Regions from separate parts of the Phocaeicola sp. HCN-6420 genome, predicted to be linked through region 1. Evidence: riboswitches for the same ligand, from Rfam matches in the RefSeq annotation. Region 1 holds a riboswitch; each other region holds the start of a gene.
What was found. A riboswitch is a leader RNA that binds a small molecule or an ion and turns the genes downstream of it on or off. The one in region 1 is predicted to bind cobalamin.
Positions count from the first base shown of each region.

Region 2: another riboswitch for cobalamin. It lies ahead of WKT12_RS03410 (ABC transporter substrate-binding protein); the one in region 1 lies ahead of WKT12_RS11850 (TonB-dependent receptor).
Region 3: another riboswitch for cobalamin. It lies ahead of WKT12_RS08385 (anaerobic ribonucleoside triphosphate reductase); the one in region 1 lies ahead of WKT12_RS11850 (TonB-dependent receptor).
Region 4: another riboswitch for cobalamin. It lies ahead of WKT12_RS11295 (TonB-dependent receptor plug domain-containing protein); the one in region 1 lies ahead of WKT12_RS11850 (TonB-dependent receptor).

Region 1 covers NZ_JBBKBJ010000021.1:24,445-28,840, reverse strand. Annotated here, with positions in the region: gene WKT12_RS11865 (hypothetical protein) at 1-344, opposite strand, end outside; gene WKT12_RS11860 (hypothetical protein) at 656-1,597, shown strand; gene WKT12_RS11855 (flavin reductase family protein) at 1,610-2,119, opposite strand; cobalamin riboswitch at 2,402-2,601, shown strand; gene WKT12_RS11850 (TonB-dependent receptor) at 2,668-4,396, shown strand, end outside.
Region 2 covers NZ_JBBKBJ010000003.1:105,647-110,042, forward strand. Annotated here, with positions in the region: gene WKT12_RS03405 (iron ABC transporter permease) at 1-908, opposite strand, end outside; gene WKT12_RS03410 (ABC transporter substrate-binding protein) at 928-2,064, opposite strand; cobalamin riboswitch at 2,201-2,427, opposite strand; gene WKT12_RS03415 (potassium/proton antiporter) at 2,519-3,961, shown strand; gene WKT12_RS03420 (sodium-translocating pyrophosphatase) at 4,034-4,396, shown strand, end outside.
Region 3 covers NZ_JBBKBJ010000010.1:114,243-118,638, reverse strand. Annotated here, with positions in the region: gene WKT12_RS08385 (anaerobic ribonucleoside triphosphate reductase) at 1-2,086, opposite strand, end outside; cobalamin riboswitch at 2,117-2,311, opposite strand; gene WKT12_RS08380 (CCA tRNA nucleotidyltransferase) at 2,564-3,982, opposite strand; gene WKT12_RS08375 (hypothetical protein) at 4,086-4,396, shown strand, end outside.
Region 4 covers NZ_JBBKBJ010000019.1:5,416-9,811, forward strand. Annotated here, with positions in the region: gene WKT12_RS11290 (YncE family protein) at 1-403, opposite strand, end outside; gene WKT12_RS11295 (TonB-dependent receptor plug domain-containing protein) at 403-2,400, opposite strand; cobalamin riboswitch at 2,555-2,765, opposite strand; gene WKT12_RS11300 (phosphoribosylaminoimidazolecarboxamide formyltransferase) at 2,832-4,010, shown strand; gene WKT12_RS11305 (porin family protein) at 4,103-4,396, opposite strand, start outside.

The sequences.
Region 1 (4,396 bases):
CAACGGGAATACAGATGATATAATACATCGTTAACCAACGTGATTGTTACCAATGCGCATACAACTCCCAACGAGAAATATCCATCTACTGCAAAAAATAAAATCCACCATACACACATGGCTCCGGCATCCAAATAAAGATACTTCCCTTTATCGGGACAAGCTGCCTTCTTCTTATATAGTACCAACAAATCGAAAAGAATAGAAATTATAAATAGTCCCATAAGAAGAGCAAGCCACAAAGCATTTTTTCCAATACTTTCCACAAGTCCATAAACAACAGCCAGACCTAATAATAAGGAACATACCATCCTGATTTTGAAATACGTGTTACTGCTTTGCATAATGACTAATTTTAATAGGGTAAACAAGTTAATAAAAATCGAATTCAAAATATCTGTATTCGATTATGGTAAGTAAAAACATTTGTATAAAACCATATCTATCTTACTTTTCATCACTACGAAGATAGAATAAAATCAGGCATCATACAAGGAAAAGAGGGTGACACAAAGTAGACATCTATAGAATATCAGCACGCTGATTATCAAAGAAATAAGAAAATATTTAAAAGAGAAAGGTAGACAAGAGGAAAAGAACAAGGAGACATGTCACTTTTTGAGCTATATTTGTAATAGCTTTACAAATGTTTATTATGAAAAATATCATCCTCGTCATCATAATTATCATAGCAGCAGCTGCTTCACTTTCACTTATCATTTATCTGAAAAAAACACATGAAATAAATACTCCATTGCTACAGATAGAACAACTGAAGCATGAAAGTTCTGACAGTACATTGAATATACAACCTGTACAAAACGATGAAATACAGCAAACGGTACACCAAACTACCAGACACATCCCATCCATACGGTTAGAATCTAAAGTAGCAGACCTCCAACTTAAATACGCCTCGATTCAAGATGAAAACACTTTACTGAAAATAAAACAACAACGTCTTTATATCTCATTATTCGGAATTTGTATAGCAGTACTTATTGCTACTATCATACTTTCTTATATATATAGGGAAGAAAAACGCAAACTGGCAGAACAGATGCGATCAAAAGACGACCTGATGAAGGAAATGAGGCTGCAACTGCAAGAAAAGACTATCGACCTGCATGCTGCACAGGAAAAAATCATCGAAAAGGAAATGGCTCTGGACAAAGAACTTTCACAGAGGGAAAAGATGAGGAGCGAATACTCTTCAAAGGAGGCTGCCATGAGAAAGGAAATCCTGCGCCACAGCGAGATCATCAGAAAAATGGAACAGCTCAATAAAATGAGCCAGCAGGATAAAATACAAAGCCGGTCGGTAGTGCTCTCCGACGAGGAACAGGACAATCTGGCGGAAGTTATAAACATCTGCTACAACAACTTTACAGACCGGCTTTGGAAAAAGTTCCCGACGCTGACAAAGGCGGACATCTCGCTTTGCTGCCTTATCAAGATCGGCATCTCAAACAGCAATATGCTTTACCTGCTCGACACCAGCAAGGTCGCCTTGAAGAAACGGAAAAACCGCCTCAAACACGACAAGATGGGTATGGACGAAAACGATTCGCTGGATGAGTTTATCATGGGATTCTGACGAGCATTATGCTCACTCTTTCACCCATACATGTTCTATCTCTACGACATACATTTTATGGAATCCGCCATGTCCTTCGCCGTACCAGCGGCTTACCAGTGAAGCATCGATAAACTGCTCGGGCTTTATCATATCGGCATACAGTTTTCTGCATTCCAGTACCATACGTGCCTGCTCGTAGGCAATGTTTCCTTCGGGAGTGGCAAAAGGTTTCAGTCCGGTAGCCGCTACCTTGTCGATGTCGCGTCCCGACTTGGAACCGCAGATTTTATGTATATCTTTATGCTCTTCGCCTAAGAAAGACAGGGTAAGCGTTTCTCCCTCTTCAATAAACTGGTAGGTATAACGCTCGGGACGGATGAAAATAAAGGCTACGGGCTTTGCCCACAAAACACCGGTTCCGCCCCAGCTTGCCGTCATCATGTTAAACTTTTCCTGTGTTCCGGCCGTTACCAGCATCCATTCCTTACTGATAGCGTCGAACATGTTATCTTTCAGTTCCGATACATTTATTTCTTTCATACATGCATATATTTAATGGTTCATCAGGGCAAAACTACTAAAATTATCGGTTCTCTGAGAAAAACGCTTTCAGAAGTCGCTGAAAATTTGTACAAACATTTTTATTTTTTGTACAAAAAATAAAAAAACATCAGCACGAATCAGACAGGCTCCCTGCATCTTCCTGCCCGAACCTCCTCTTTCCCCTGTTTTTTTTGATATTTCACGAAAGTCCTGAACGAAAGGAGTATACAAAAACCATTTCTTAAATAGCAAAACTGTATTAAAATTCAGAAAAAATAAACTATCTTTGCCACCGATTGGTTCCGGAAGGTTGTTTCGACCCGACGGATTAAAAGGGAATCGGGTGAAAGTCCCGAACAGTCCCGCTGCTGTGAAGCTCATCAAACACGTTGACAATTACTCATTGCCACTGGATAAAACCGGGAAGGTGTCAAAGCGTGTGAGTCAGTCAGAAGACCTGCCATCGTTTTTATTAATTAACCGAACTCGTGGGATAGGACGGTTGAACGTTTTACATAATGCTTAATAAACTTTACTATGCGGTAATGTTTACCCTACTGGTGTGGGGTATAAACATTTGTGTACCGGTACATGCACAAAACAAGTTGGACAGCCTTCAACATCTGAACGAGGTTGTTGTGACGGCGCGTGCCGTACAGAAAGAGATTTTTCCGGTACAGGAATTATCGGGCAAGCAGCTCCATCAGCTCAGCTCGCACAACGTGGCCGATGCCTTGCGCTATTTTTCCGGCATACAGATCAAGGACTACGGAGGAGTAGGGGGACTGAAAACGGTGAATATCCGGAGTATGGGAACCAACCATGTAGGTGTATTCTACGACGGCATCGAGCTGGGAAACGCACAAAACGGTACGGTCGATTTGGGAAGATTCTCGCTCGACAACATGGAGTCTGTCACGCTGTACAACGGACAGAAGAGTGCCATTTTCCAGCCGGCAAAGGATTTCGGCTCGTCGGGCTCCATCTATTTGCAGACACGGACGCCTCAGTTCGAGGAAGGAAAGAAGTATAACGTAAGGGCTTCGTTCAAGACGGGCTCGTTTGGTGTGGTAAATCCATCCATACTGTGGGAACAAAAGCTCGGACAACGAATCAGCAGTTCGTTCAGTGCCGAGTATCTTCACTCGTCGGGAAAATACAAGTTTACTTACCGCATGCAGGAGGGATATGATACGACGGCGGTGCGGCAGAACGGCGACCTGAATGCCTTGCGTGTGGAAGGAGGGCTGTTCGGACAGCTCAAGCAGGGATACTGGAAGGCGAAGGCTTACCTGTACAACTCGGAACGTGGATATCCGGGGGCAATCGTCCGCAACAAGTTCTCGCACGAGGATCGCCAGTGGGATACGAATTTCTTTACTCAGGGTACATTCAAGAAGGACTTTACACAGTGGTACAGCCTGCTTGCCAATGCGAAATATGCATACGACTACCTGCATTACCTGGCCGATCCTAACAAAGACGAGTCGCTGATGTATGTCAACAACCATTATTACCAGCAGGAAGTATACACATCGGTAGCCAACCGATTTAATCTGTTTTCGTGGTGGGAGGCAAGCTTTTCGGCAGATTATCAGTTTAACCTGCTGAATGCCGACTTGCGCGACTTTGTTTATCCGCGCCGGCATACGCTGCTGGCATCCATCGCTACGGCCATGCGCTTCAAGCAGGTGGAACTTCAGGCAAGTCTGCTCGAAACGTTTGTACACGATACGAGCTCGGGCACGCCTGCTCCCGACAAGCAGAAGCTTACTCCTTCGTTTTTCGTGTCGTGGAGGCCTTTTCCGCAAAGTGGCCTTAACCTGAGAGGTTTCTATAAACGGATCTTCCGGATGCCTACGCTGAACGACCTGTATTATACGTTTGTAGGGAATATCAACCTGGAACCTGAGTTCACTACGCAGTACGACTTAGGATTTACGTACAACCGTACCTTCAATAGTACGTGGCTGCGCTCGCTGGAAGTACAAACGGATGTGTACTACAACGAGGTGGAGAATAAAATCGTGGCCACTCCTACGTCGAATTTCTTCCGCTGGACGATGGTCAATCTGGGAAATGTGGAAATCAGAGGGGTAGATGTTGCGCTTCAGACCGGCTGGAAGATCGGACGTGACCTGACGGTAAGCAACCGAATCAATTATACGTACCAGCGGGCACAAGACTTTACCGACCCCAAAAGTGAGTTTTACGGAGGACAGATTCCGTACATCCCCTGGCACAGCGGTTCGGCCGTGGTGAACCTGCAATGGC
Region 2 (4,396 bases), on a different contig from region 1:
CACAATAACGCTACGGCACTACCTGTAAGCAGTGTAACCGGCATAAGTGAATTGTGATTCGACGTTCCCAACATCAGTCGTGCCATATGTGGAACCGCCAGACCGATAAAGGCGATCGGCCCGCAAAAGGCTGTTGTAACGGCTGTAAGCAGACCGGTAGCAAGCAACAACAAGTTACGGACACGGCGTATATTAATACCTAAATTTTCGGCGTAACGCGTGCCAAGCAGCAAGGCATTAAGAGGCTTTATCAGCAAGATGGCGACCAGCAGTCCCAATAGCGTAACGACAGAAAAGCCGGGAAGCTGCGCCATCGAAACACCTCCAAAGTTGCCTAATCCCCAGATTACAAACGAATGGACCCCTTCGGCTGTAGAAAAGAAGTTGAGCAAGGAAATCACCGACGAAACAACGTAGCCAATCATGATGCCGGCAATAAGCAACATCACACTGTTTTTTATCACGACCGACAGAAATAAGATAACTGCCATAACCAAAACAGCTCCGGCAAAAGCCCCGGCAACCACAGAAAGAAAACCGGAAAGTACAAATTCACCGGCAACAATGCTTCCTCCTCCTGCCAACAAGACCAGCGCAACTCCCAGACTTGCCCCTGAACTGATACCCAAGATAGAAGAGTCGGCAAGCGGATTACTGAATACAGTCTGGAGCATCAGCCCCGATGCAGAAAGAGCCGCTCCGCAAAGTAATGCTGTAACACACTGGGGAACACGCGATTCCCATATAATGAAGCGCCAGCTTTCCTTTTCCGCATCCCCGCCAAGCAAGATACGTCCTACCGCCCTGAACGGGATGTCTACCGAACCGAATATCAAGTTTGCCGCAACGAGCACTACAATGATTCCTGCAAGCACACAGCCATATATATATCCTTTATTCGCCTTCATGCATACGAGGTTTAACTTATCACTCCGCTAAATTAGTAAAATATCTCGGAGCATAGTCTTTCAGAACTTCCGGATGAAAGACTTTTACCAAATCTTCCAGCAGAAGTTCGGGATGAAAAGGTACTTCTTCGTAAAAAGAAATGCGGCTGGTATTGCATCCGTATACCCGTCGGTTACGGAATGCATCAAAATTGGCATAAGGCGCATAGTCGTTCTTCAGTTCCCGATAAGTCTTGTCAGTCTGCTGATTATATTTTATCAGCCAGAAATCGGCATGCTGTCCTCTGTCGAACACCGCTTCGAAGGCCAGCGATGCCGAACCACTCTGTGGAATATCAGAAAAGATATAGCGTGCGCCGGCATCAGCATACACTTTTGCCATCGTACTGTTTCCTCCCGGCACATACCAGGTTCCTCCAGTCTTCAGTTCCGTAATAACAGTCGGCTTGGGTGATATATCTTTTACCCGATTACGAAGTGAGAGATATTTCCGTTCCACTTCGGCAAACAGCGAGTCGGCTTCTTGTTCTTTGCCGAACAAAAGTCCGTAAAAACGCACCCACTCGGCACGTCCCAACGCCGAAGTTTCCATATAATCGGCACATTCCAGAATCGGCACGTTCAGCTTTTCTATCCGTCCGTATCCTCCACTATTCTGATAAGGTGAAAGCAATATGGCATCTGGATGCATGTCGATAACCTTTTCTATATCCGGATTCATGCTGCTTCCCGCATCCGTAACGCTGCCATTCCGGCAGCCTTCCAGCACGGCAGGAATACGCATATACTGCAAGTCGCATACACCTTTTACCTTATCCAAGGCTCCCAGTTCCTGCAAAAGCCCACAATGTACCGACGAATAGACCAGTGCCCGAGTCAGAGGTACCTGTATCACGGTTCCTTCAGGAAGTGACATCGCAGTCGTATCCTTCTTGTCCACCAGCAGATAAGTATGAAGTATTTGCAACGTGTCCCAGGGATTCCTTAACGTGACTTTCGTATATCGGTCATACTTTACAATCTGCAAGTTCTCGGCATAATGCAACCGGAGCGTATCTCCCTGCTCCTGCAAAAAAGAGGTCTTGCTCTTTCCACCGCAAGCAGAAAGCAGCAAGACCATAAGTACTATATGGGCAGATAGTATGTATCTCTTCAAAACATTCTTTACGACAATCATTTTCTTAAATGCAAATAAAACAAGAACAACATGGACGGGAAAAAATCCCGCATTTTGTACTTGAAATAAAATTTATACAATCAGTTTACGTTCCTGTAACCTTTTCCTCGAAGGTACAAGCGTGACACGTTTTGCAGGTCTTCTGACTTACTCCGGTTTGTTATGCCTTCCCGCCTTTTCATTCAACCCGAAGAAACGGCAGTGGCTCGAAGTGGTAAACAAACCTTTATCACGGAGCTTACAGCAGCGGGACTGTCCGGGACTTTCACCCGATTCCCTTTTCATCCGCAGCTTCGCACTACCAATCGGGAAGCCTGACGGAACAAAACTGTGACAAATATATGCAATAACTTCGTACAATACAACAGAACGTGAACCAAAATCCAAATTTATTTGTTTACTTTGCACATATACTTTATAATAAAACAGTCTCATGATTACAGCAGAAAATATTTTACTTGTCGGCTCTGTCCTGATATTTACCAGTATTCTTATCAGTAAAACCGGATATCGTTTCGGTATTCCTACCTTGCTTTTATTCCTGTTGGTAGGAATGGCATTCGGCAGCGACGGACTGGGTATTCAGTTCAATAGTGCTTCCGACGCCCAGTTCATCGGTATGATGGCACTGAGTATCATTCTGTTTTCCGGCGGTATGGATACACGATATGCCGATATCAAACCCGTGCTAAAGCAAGGTATACTGCTTTCTACCGTAGGAGTGCTGGTCACCACGCTACTGACAGGTTCGTTTATTTTCTTTCTTTCGAATCATACACAGGCTAACATAGAACTTACGCTGCTGGTTTCCCTACTGCTTGCAGCTACCATGTCGTCAACCGACTCTGCATCGGTATTCAGCCTTCTGCGTTCCCAACGGATGAATCTAAAATACAATCTTCGTCCGATGCTGGAACTGGAAAGTGGTAGTAACGACCCAATGGCATACATGCTTACCATTGTGCTTATTCAGGTTATAGGCAGTGGAAGTGATTTTAACATAGGTATCATACTGAAAGATTTGTTTCTGCAGTTCCTCTTCGGCGGAGTTCTGGGATATGCTTTCGGAAAGTTCGCTGTATGGCTTATCAACAAAATAGAACTTTCCAACGGTGCACTCTACCCTATTCTGCTGCTCAGTATTGTCTTCATCACTTTCACGCTTACCGATTTGGTAAAAGGAAACGGATATCTTGCCGTATACATTGCAGGAGTAATCGTGGGCAATGCCCGGCTGGCTTTCCGGAAAGAAACAAACACTTTTATGAACGGACTTACCTGGCTGTTCCAGATTATTATGTTCCTTACACTGGGACTTCTGGTCAATCCGCACGAAATGCTCGACATTGCAGTTACAGCTTTGCTTATCGGTATATTTATGATTCTGATAGCACGCCCTGTCAGCGTATTCCTCTGCCTGCTTCCTTTTAAGGGAATCAGCAACAAGGCACGCATTTTTATTTCATGGGTAGGATTAAGAGGTGCCGTACCTATTATTTTTGCCACTTATCCGGTTATAGCTCAGATACCAGGTTCCAATCAGTTGTTCAACATCGTATTTTTTATTACCTTGTTGTCGCTCATCATACAGGGTATGACTATCTCGAAAATGGCACGCTGGCTCAAGCTCGACCTTCCCGAAGAAAAAGAAGGGAATGACTTCGGCGTTGAACTGCCTGATGAAATTGACACTCATCTAAACGATATAACCTTGACAGAAGATATGCTGACTGTGGGCAACCGACTGGCTGATATGAACATCCCAAAGGGAACACTGGTCATGCTGATTAAACGCGGAAACGAATTCATCATCCCGAACGGACAGATTGAACTGCACGCAGGCGATAAGTTGCTGGTCATGTCAGAAAAGAAATAAAAGTAAGGTAATCAGTACTTTGTTTCCATTTTATTTATTAAATTTGGGATACAACTTTTAATCTCAAACTTTATGGAAACATATCTTTTTTGGTTAATCCCCACTGCATCTGTATTAGCACTTGCTTTTGCAGGATATTTCTATAAACAGATGATGCGGGAAAGTGAAGGCAGCCCTGAAATGCAAAAAATAGCAGCGCACGTGCGCAAGGGTGCTATGTCTTATTTAAAACAGCAATATAAAATTGTTACGTTAGTTTTTATCGGACTGGTTGTTCTGTTCTCCATTATGGCATACGGATTCAACCTGCAAAATCATTGGGTTCCGATTGCTTTTCTTACAGGAGGTTTCTTTTCTGGATTATCTGGCTATCTGGGCATGAAAACTGCGACCTATGCTTCGGCACGTACGGCCAATGCGGCACGTCGCTCTTTA
Region 3 (4,396 bases), on a different contig from region 1:
ACGCATGGAAAGGAGCTTCACATTTTATCTTTTCTACGATACTGATGGGTTCTTTCACATCGACATGAAATGAATTCACATAATAATCGCGGTCGGTTACCCCTGGTATCACACCATATTTACGACGATCCATACGAGTAAATCGTCCGGAAAGCCCTTCAGCAGGAGTAGCCAGTACTGAATAGTTCAAATGATACTTCTGCTTAAATTCTTCTACTACACGATTCATTTCTTCTACAGCTTCATACAATGTGTCCCATGCCTTCCGACAATGTCCGTGTCCTTGTCCGTACAGAGCTACCATGGCATTGTGACCGCCAATGAAACCAATACCCAATGTTCCCTGATTCAGTACGTCACCTACCTCATCGTTCGGATTCAGCTCACCGCCTCCTTTCCACACATTGTTACTCATCATGAACGGAAACTGCCGTGCCAGTGCTGTACGCTGATACTGATAGCGGGCATAGAGCTGCCCGGCTATGAAGACAGCCATATCGTGTACTGAATTGATAAATGTTTCTTTCGCCAGACGTTCTATGGCATCCTGCCCCTGATTCTCAGCTACACTTTCAGCCTTAATACGCGCCTCGATGGCAAGACGCGGCAGATTCATGGTAGTAAACGACAAGTTTCCACGTCCCAATGAAGTCTTTTCACCGTTCAGATTTTCGAATACACGTGTACGACATCCCATCGTCGCCAGTTCATAACGGTAGCGTTTCGGATCGCTTGCATCCCATTTTTCGTGACGATTGAAAGGTGTATCAAGGAACATGAAGTTCGGAAACAAAGCCTTGGCCGTTGTCCGACAAGCTTTCAGAAACAAATCAAAGTTTGGAGCTTCAAATTCAACTTTCCCATCCATAGCAGCTTCAAAGTCCTCCATCGCACGTTTATAGTCTGCTTCAGAATAAGATACTCCATCTTTTATTTTGAATATCTGAATTGGAAATACAGGAACCTCTCCACGTGTACCTAAGCCTTCGATGGTCGCTTTCAATAATTCTTCTATCACCATTCGTCCTTCAGCCGAAGTATCTGTTCCATAATTGATTGAGCTGAACACTACCTGATTTCCTCCACGCGAATGCATCGTGTTCAAGTTATGGATAAATCCTTCCATAGCCTGATGAGTATCCTTGCGTACCTGAGCATACGACTTACGTAAAATGTGTTCCAGTTCACCGGCCGTCAGTGTGACGCCTTGTCCGGCTGCTGCCGAAAGGAAACTTTTCTTTTCATCCTCTGTCGGAACAATAGAAGTAAAACACTGTTTGGATACAGTCAGTATCGCAGCCTCATCCAACTGTATATCTCTCATATCAAGATAAAAGGAAACAGACGATGCTACTGCTTTCTGAAAACTCTTGAGTACACCTTTTGCCATGAAAAAATCAAAAGCCGGAATCGCCTGTCCTCCATGCTGTTCATTCTGGTTGGTCTGGAAGATAATAGTTGCCAGCGTTGCGTAACTCTGAATGGATTGCGGAGTACGGATACTTCCATTCTTTGTATGAAAACCACGTTCAAACAAGTCATCAAGATCATATTGAATACAAGTTGTTGTCTTGGTTGGATAATAATCCAAATCGTGAATGTGAATATCTCCCAACTGATGTGCTTCAGCATACTGCTTGGGCAAAAGGTATTTATACGTATAATCTTTGGTAATCTCCGAAGCAAAAGTCATCATCTGTCCCGCCGGAGTATGACTCGACATGTTAGCGTTGCTCAGATTTACATCATTCTTGTCGATAGCCACAATGCCATCCATAATGTGCTTCATCTGCGTTTTGCGATCGCGTTCTGTATTTCTCCACTGGCGATAAATGATATATTTCTTGGCAACCTCAGGCTGCACTTTCATCAATTCTGTTTCTACAAGGTCCTGAATCTCCTCAACTCCGATCGTCGGATTCTCAAAATGAGCAATAACACGCTGAGTAATTTCATCAATCAGCTCTTCCTGATGAGCCAGTCCTGTGGCATTAAAAGCTTTACTGATGGCATTTGTAATCTTTGAAGGCGAAAAGTTTTCCCGCTTCCCGTCACGCTTGATAATACAGATTTCAGTTAAATTCATACTGTTTGCTTTGAAAAGTTAATAAAAAGATTGGATTTGCTTTTCGTGGCAGGTCTTCTGACTGATCTCTCCCCGGCAGACACCTTCCCATTGTATTCAAACAATAGTGGCTTGCACATGCATTGCCTCCGGTTCATTAAGAATCACAGCAGCGGGTACTGTTGCCGATTTACACGACATTCCCTTTTGAAACGCTTATGTTACCTAACGAAAAGCTCTACAAAGATATATTTTCTGATCGAATAAATAAAAACGAACTAACAGATGTTTTTCTAAATTGAGCAACTTTTAAAACACAAAACCAGTCTACAGATACATATAGAGCGTACAAACGGACAACTCTTATTTATATAAACTTTTCTATTTGGATAATTAGATTTATTTCTTATTACTCTAAACAAGGAATAATCTTTTTCTTGTTTTCGGGTTTCCTATTTGCAAAAATACAGATCGGAAACCCGAAAACGGTATAATGATTTATTGATTGACGGGCTCCAGTCCCATTTGCTTTGCCTTCTTAAGCATAAACTCAAAAGCAGCATCGTGTTCATTAGGAATAATCCCATCCAGAATAGCGTCCTTTATAGAGCTTTTCAGACTGCCGATTTCCCGACACGGCTGCAAGTTGAATACCTTCATAATCTCAGCACCATCTACCGGCGGCTGGAAATTACGGATACGATCCTTTTCCTCCAAGTCTTTCAGTTTCTGACGTACCAGTTTGAAATTGTCGAGAAAGCGTTGTTTGCGCACTTCATTCTTCGAAGTAATATCTGCTTCACACAGCAGCATCAAATCGTCAATATCATCGCCAGCCTCGAAAAGCAGTCGCCGAACAGCCGAATCGGTCACTTCTTCATCGGCTATCACAATAGGACGCATATGAAGACCGACCAGCTTTTGAACGTACTTCATCTTTTCATTCATAGGCAACTTCATCTTCCGGAAGATTTCAGGTATCATCTTTTCTCCGATGAAATTATGATTATGGAATGTCCATCCTACACGAGGATCCCAGCGTTTAGTGCGCGGCTTTCCAATGTCGTGCAACAAAGTAGCCCAGCGCAACCACAAATTATCGGTAACCTTTGCAATATTGTCTACCACTTCCAGAGTGTGATAGAAATTATCCTTATGCCCTCTTCCATTTCTGACTTCCACTCCCTGCAAAGCAACCAGTTCCGGGAAGATCAGTTCCAGCAGTCCGCAACGGTCTAAGTCAACGAAACCTTTCGAAGGTACAGGTGAAAGCAATATTTTATTCAATTCATCGGCAATGCGCTCCCGTGAAATAATCTTGATGCGCTCACGGTTACGGCTCAGGGCATCAAATGTTTCATCCTCTATAAAGAAATTCAACTGAGTAGCAAAGCGAATGCAGCGCATCATGCGTAAAGGATCGTCACTGAATGTTATATCCGGGTCAAGAGGAGTTCGTATGGTACGTTCCTTCAGGTCATCCAGACCGCCGAACGGGTCTACCAGCTCTCCAAAACGAGCTTTATTCAAACATACTGCCAATGCATTTATGGTAAAATCGCGGCGATTTTGATCATCTTCCAACGTTCCGTTTTCTACAACCGGCTTACGGCTATCATGGCTATACGATTCTTTTCGAGCTCCAACGAATTCAACTTCCACATCGTGATACTTCACCTGTGCAGTTCCAAAGTTCTTAAAGACAGAAACATGGGCACCACGTCCCAACTTCTTTCCGAACGCTTCGGCTATCTCAATTCCACTGCCTACTACTACCACATCTATGTCTTTCGACGGACGATTCAGGAATATATCACGCACGTAACCTCCTACCACGTAACATTCCAGTCCCAGTTCGTCAGCAGTTTCGGATATCAGATTGAATATTTTGCCTGTAAAGTGTTCTTTCAATTCCATGTTTATTACAAAATTAGCGTGCAAAATTACAAAAAAATGAAAAGCCTCGCAGGGAATAACTGATTTAATTGTATTTTTGTTCCGTAATAAACTGATTAATTATATGAAAAAGATAACTTTAGCAGCCGCAGCCCTGATTGTATTATTGTCAGGATGTAACAGTGACAGCAAAAACGCAGGAAAACTGTTCCAGCGCGCGGAACTGGCTTTTGCTGCGGGCGACTATAACCTTGCACGGTTACAGATAGACAGCATACGCACCTATTATCCCAAAGCTGTAGACGTACGGAAGGCGGGCATCCAGCTCATGCAGCAAATAGACTTGCAGGAACAACAGAAAACGCTAACTTATCTGGACAGCATGATGGTCGTCAAACAGGCAGAACTCGATTCTATAAAAGGCAATTTCGTGCT
Region 4 (4,396 bases), on a different contig from region 1:
CACGAGGCTGACGGGAACTACCATTATCGGTCAGCATCGGAATCTGTTTGATGGAAAGCCCTGTCTGAAGGTCTACTACCTCTACCGTACTTGAAACATTCACAACTATATACAACTTACTGCCGTAAATATCCATGTCATTGGCCGTATCTCCCAGCCCGCGATGATTCAGCGCACGGAAATAATCGTACGAACAAGTCCCCGTCTGAAACGAATACCTTGCCAGCGTACTGTTATTCAGGTTAAACAGTCCCTCGTTCAATATATACATTTCCGCCGTTCCGTAATCCTCGACTACCCCGTTCGCCTCACCTGCCACATAAGGTTTATCTTCCAGATCGTCGCAACCGGCAAACAGGAGAGCCAGCGAACATATTATAAAAACCAGCTTCTTCATGCACATCAATATTTAACCCCGACCGTGATACGGAAAGACCGTCCGGGCATCGGGAAGTTTTTCACAATTTCATAATTCTTATTTGCCAGATTCAGTACCTCGACTGACAAGGAAATATCAGTCTTTCCCCATCGAAAACCGCGACGGGCAGACACACTGTGATCGGTATATCCATTCAACCGGTTCTTGGCTATATTCTGTCCCAGTGCATAACGCTTGCCCGAAAACAGCATGGAGTACGACAAATCGACCCACGGCGTTTCGAGTACGGCCTGTCCGGAGCCCGAAACACGTGGTGTATACGCAATCTGATGCTTATAGGTCTTTCCTTCCAGCGTAGAAAGATCCGGATTGGTGACATCCAATGCCCGCTGGTACGTATAATTTCCCGACAGAGTCAGCACATACTTTTCCACCGGCTGTATGCTCAGGCTTGCCGTAAAGTCTATTCCCTTTATATCGACCTTACCGAGATTGACCATGCTCCAGATAAACAGATTCTTGGTAGGTATAGCCACTATCTTATCTGTCACCCGGTTGGAATAAGCATCCACCGTAGCCGAAACATAAGGAAGCCAGTCGGATACATGCTTGCTGTATGTCAGCCCGACATTCAGCTGACTGGCATTTTCCGGTTTCAGACGAATGTTCCCTGTCTGTCCGTAATACAAGTCATTGAAACTCGGCAAGCGGAAAATATCTTTATAGAAAAAACGAATACGAAAATCTTCGGAAGCAAACGGCTTAAACGATACACTGGCATATGGGGACAATTTCCGATGCCCTCCGGCACTATTACCTTTGGCTACATCCTCATAAACCACTGTCGACAACAGAGAAGCCGAAAGTGTCATCCACTCATTGACATATTTGCCCGCCAGCGCGGTGAGCCACGAATAGCGTACAGGCTTGGCAAAATCTTTCAAGTCGCAGTTCATGCGGTTAACACTTCCGTCGGTCGAAAGAGAAAAAGAAAGACAATCCAACGCACGGAAAAGTACGGCTGCCGAAAGATAATACTCCTGCTGGAAATAACTGTTTTCACTCTGTCCGGTAGTTCCTTTATAATCAGGGTCCAGATAATGCTGGTACATCCAGTTCCATTTACCCGATGCCTGAAAGGCCCACTTACGGTTGAACTCTTTCTTATACTGGCTTTGGACAAACATATTCTTGTCCCATAAATGCTGGGAGGAATAATCGTAATACAGTGTAGTCGCATTGGGAAGTCCACGAGATGACTGGTAATAATAAGCCTTCAGCCTCCACTGTTCCGTATCGGAGAAATTACCAAACAAGCCGGCCTCAGCACGAAAGGTCTGTACATCGGTATTTTTACGCTTTTCACGGCTGGACTGATCGCCTTCATCGCCATAATATAAAGTATAAGGGTAGTGCCCGTCGGACGACATCCATTCGGCATTGGCCGTCAGTGCCCATTTCGCTCCCAGCTTCTGCTCCAGCAAGAGCGAAGGATTCAGCAATCCCCACGAGCCCGATTTCAGCGAAGCACTGAGATTTGTCGGCTTATCGTCATGAAAAACAGGAGTCAGTGTTTGGATATTTAAAACTCCAGCCGAAGCGAAGAACCGGGCAGGCTGAAAAATTTGATCACTTTGCCCGTTACTTAACATCAGACGGTCTACGTTCTCCAACGAAAAACGCCCGATATCCACCTGACCGGTCTGACAGTCGGTTACAGCAATCCCGTCGTATCCCACTACCGTATGCTGTGCTCCCAGACTTCGGATGGAAACCGTTTTCAGTCCTCCTATCCCCCCGTAATCTTTTACCGTTACTCCCGAAAAATGTTTCACGGCATCGGACACCTGCATCACATTCAGCGTTTTCAGTTCCTCACGGGAAAAAATCTGGAGAGGAGCGGCCGAACGTACTTCACGCGTCTGGTAACGGTCGGACACCACCACCTCCGGTATGTAATAAACCTTCGTGGTATCTACATCCTGCCCGCCATAACATCTCGCTGCAAACCCGACCAGCATTATCCAACTACATACGATATACCTCATTTTTTCATACATTATAATTACAGCCAACGGATTCTCCGCTTCTGCATCGCTTACGAAAATAAAGCATCGGGGTGAACAGAAAGAATATGTACCGACAGATCATCCCACGCTTTTTCCTCGAAAGCTGTGAAGAAACTATGCATGGCAGGTCTTCTGACTCATTCCTATTGCAGACTACCTTCCCGGAAAATCATTCCAGTGGCTTAAGCGATTGCCTGCAATATACACGGAATTTACAGCAGCGGGACTGTTCAGGACTTGCACCTGATTCCCTTTTAATCATCAGATTATCCAGTGAAAAAGAGATAACCTTTTGAACCAATGCGTCACAAAGGTAGAAAGTTTTTTCAATAAGCCGAAAATATTCCGTAATTTTGTAGACAAGCAACTAAAACATATAAATTATGGCAAAAGAACTCGAATTGAAGTACGGCTGTAATCCTAACCAGAAACCGGCACGTATTTTTATGCAAGAAGGAGAACTGCCTATCGAAGTATTGAACGGACGTCCCGGATACATCAATTTCCTGGATGCACTGAACGGATGGCAGTTAGTGAAAGAACTGAAAGAAGCTACCGGACTTCCGGCCGCAACCTCGTTTAAGCATGTCAGCCCTGCAGGTGCAGCCATCGGTCTGGAACTGGACGATACGATGAAAAAGATTTACTTCGTAGACGATCTTCCACTTTCTCCGCTGGCAAATGCATACGTACGTGCCCGTGGAGCCGACCGTATGTCTTCATATGGTGATTTCATCGCACTGAGCGACGTGTGTGATGAAGCTACCGCCCGTTTCATTCACCGTGAAGTTTCCGATGGAGTGATTGCTCCGGGCTATACAGACGAAGCGCTGGAAATACTGAAAAGCAAACGTAAGGGTACATACAATATTATCAAGATAGATCCGTCCTACCGTCCTGCACCGATAGAACACAAAGATGTGTTCGGTATTACATTCGAACAAGGACGTAACGAAATCAAGCTGAACGGTGACAATCTGTTTGCCAACATTCCTACTCAGAATAAGAACTTCCCCGAATCTGCACGCCGCGATCTGATGATTGCCCTGATTACACTGAAATATACCCAGTCGAACTCCGTATGTTACGTAAAAGACGGACAGGCTATCGGTATCGGAGCCGGACAACAGAGCCGTATCCACTGTACCCGTCTGGCTGGAAACAAGGCAGATGTCTGGTATCTGCGCCAGCATCCGAAAGTTCTGAACTTGCCATGGGTAGAAAAAATCCGTCGTGCCGACCGTGACAATACCATCGATGTTTATATCAGCGACGAGCATGACGATGTGCTTGCCGACGGTGTATGGCAGCAGTTCTTTACCGAAAAGCCGGAAGTTTTGACTCGCGAAGAGAAACGTGCATGGCTGAATACACTGAAAGGTGTTTCACTGGGTTCAGACGCATTCTTCCCCTTCGGTGACAACATTGAACGTGCTCACAAAAGTGGTGTAGAATACATTGCACAGGCAGGAGGATCCGTACGTGATGATCATGTAATCGCTACTTGCGACAAATATGGTATTGCCATGGCATTTACAGGTATCCGCTTGTTCCACCATTAATAAACCGCAATAACTCACAAACGATAAAGGCGGACAACACCGGCACTCTTTTTCCGGTTGTTGTCCGCCTTTTTGTTTATCTGTTCCTTCACTCAGAATTTATATCCTACCGTAGCGAAAATAGCCAAGTTACGAGGTCCGTGTTTCCACATACGAGCCAAACCAAATTCACCTTCTATACCTACCAGATAATGACGGAAATCAAGGTTCACACCCGCTTGTATACCTGCATCGAAACGACGAAGACCATCCCATATTTTCACATTATTCAAACAAGCATCATTGAAAGTAGCCCAGGACGAAGTAACATCATCCGTTTTCTGTTCAGTTTTACCTACAATACCACAACCGATGTACCCACCTCCGGCTATCACAACATCAAAGTT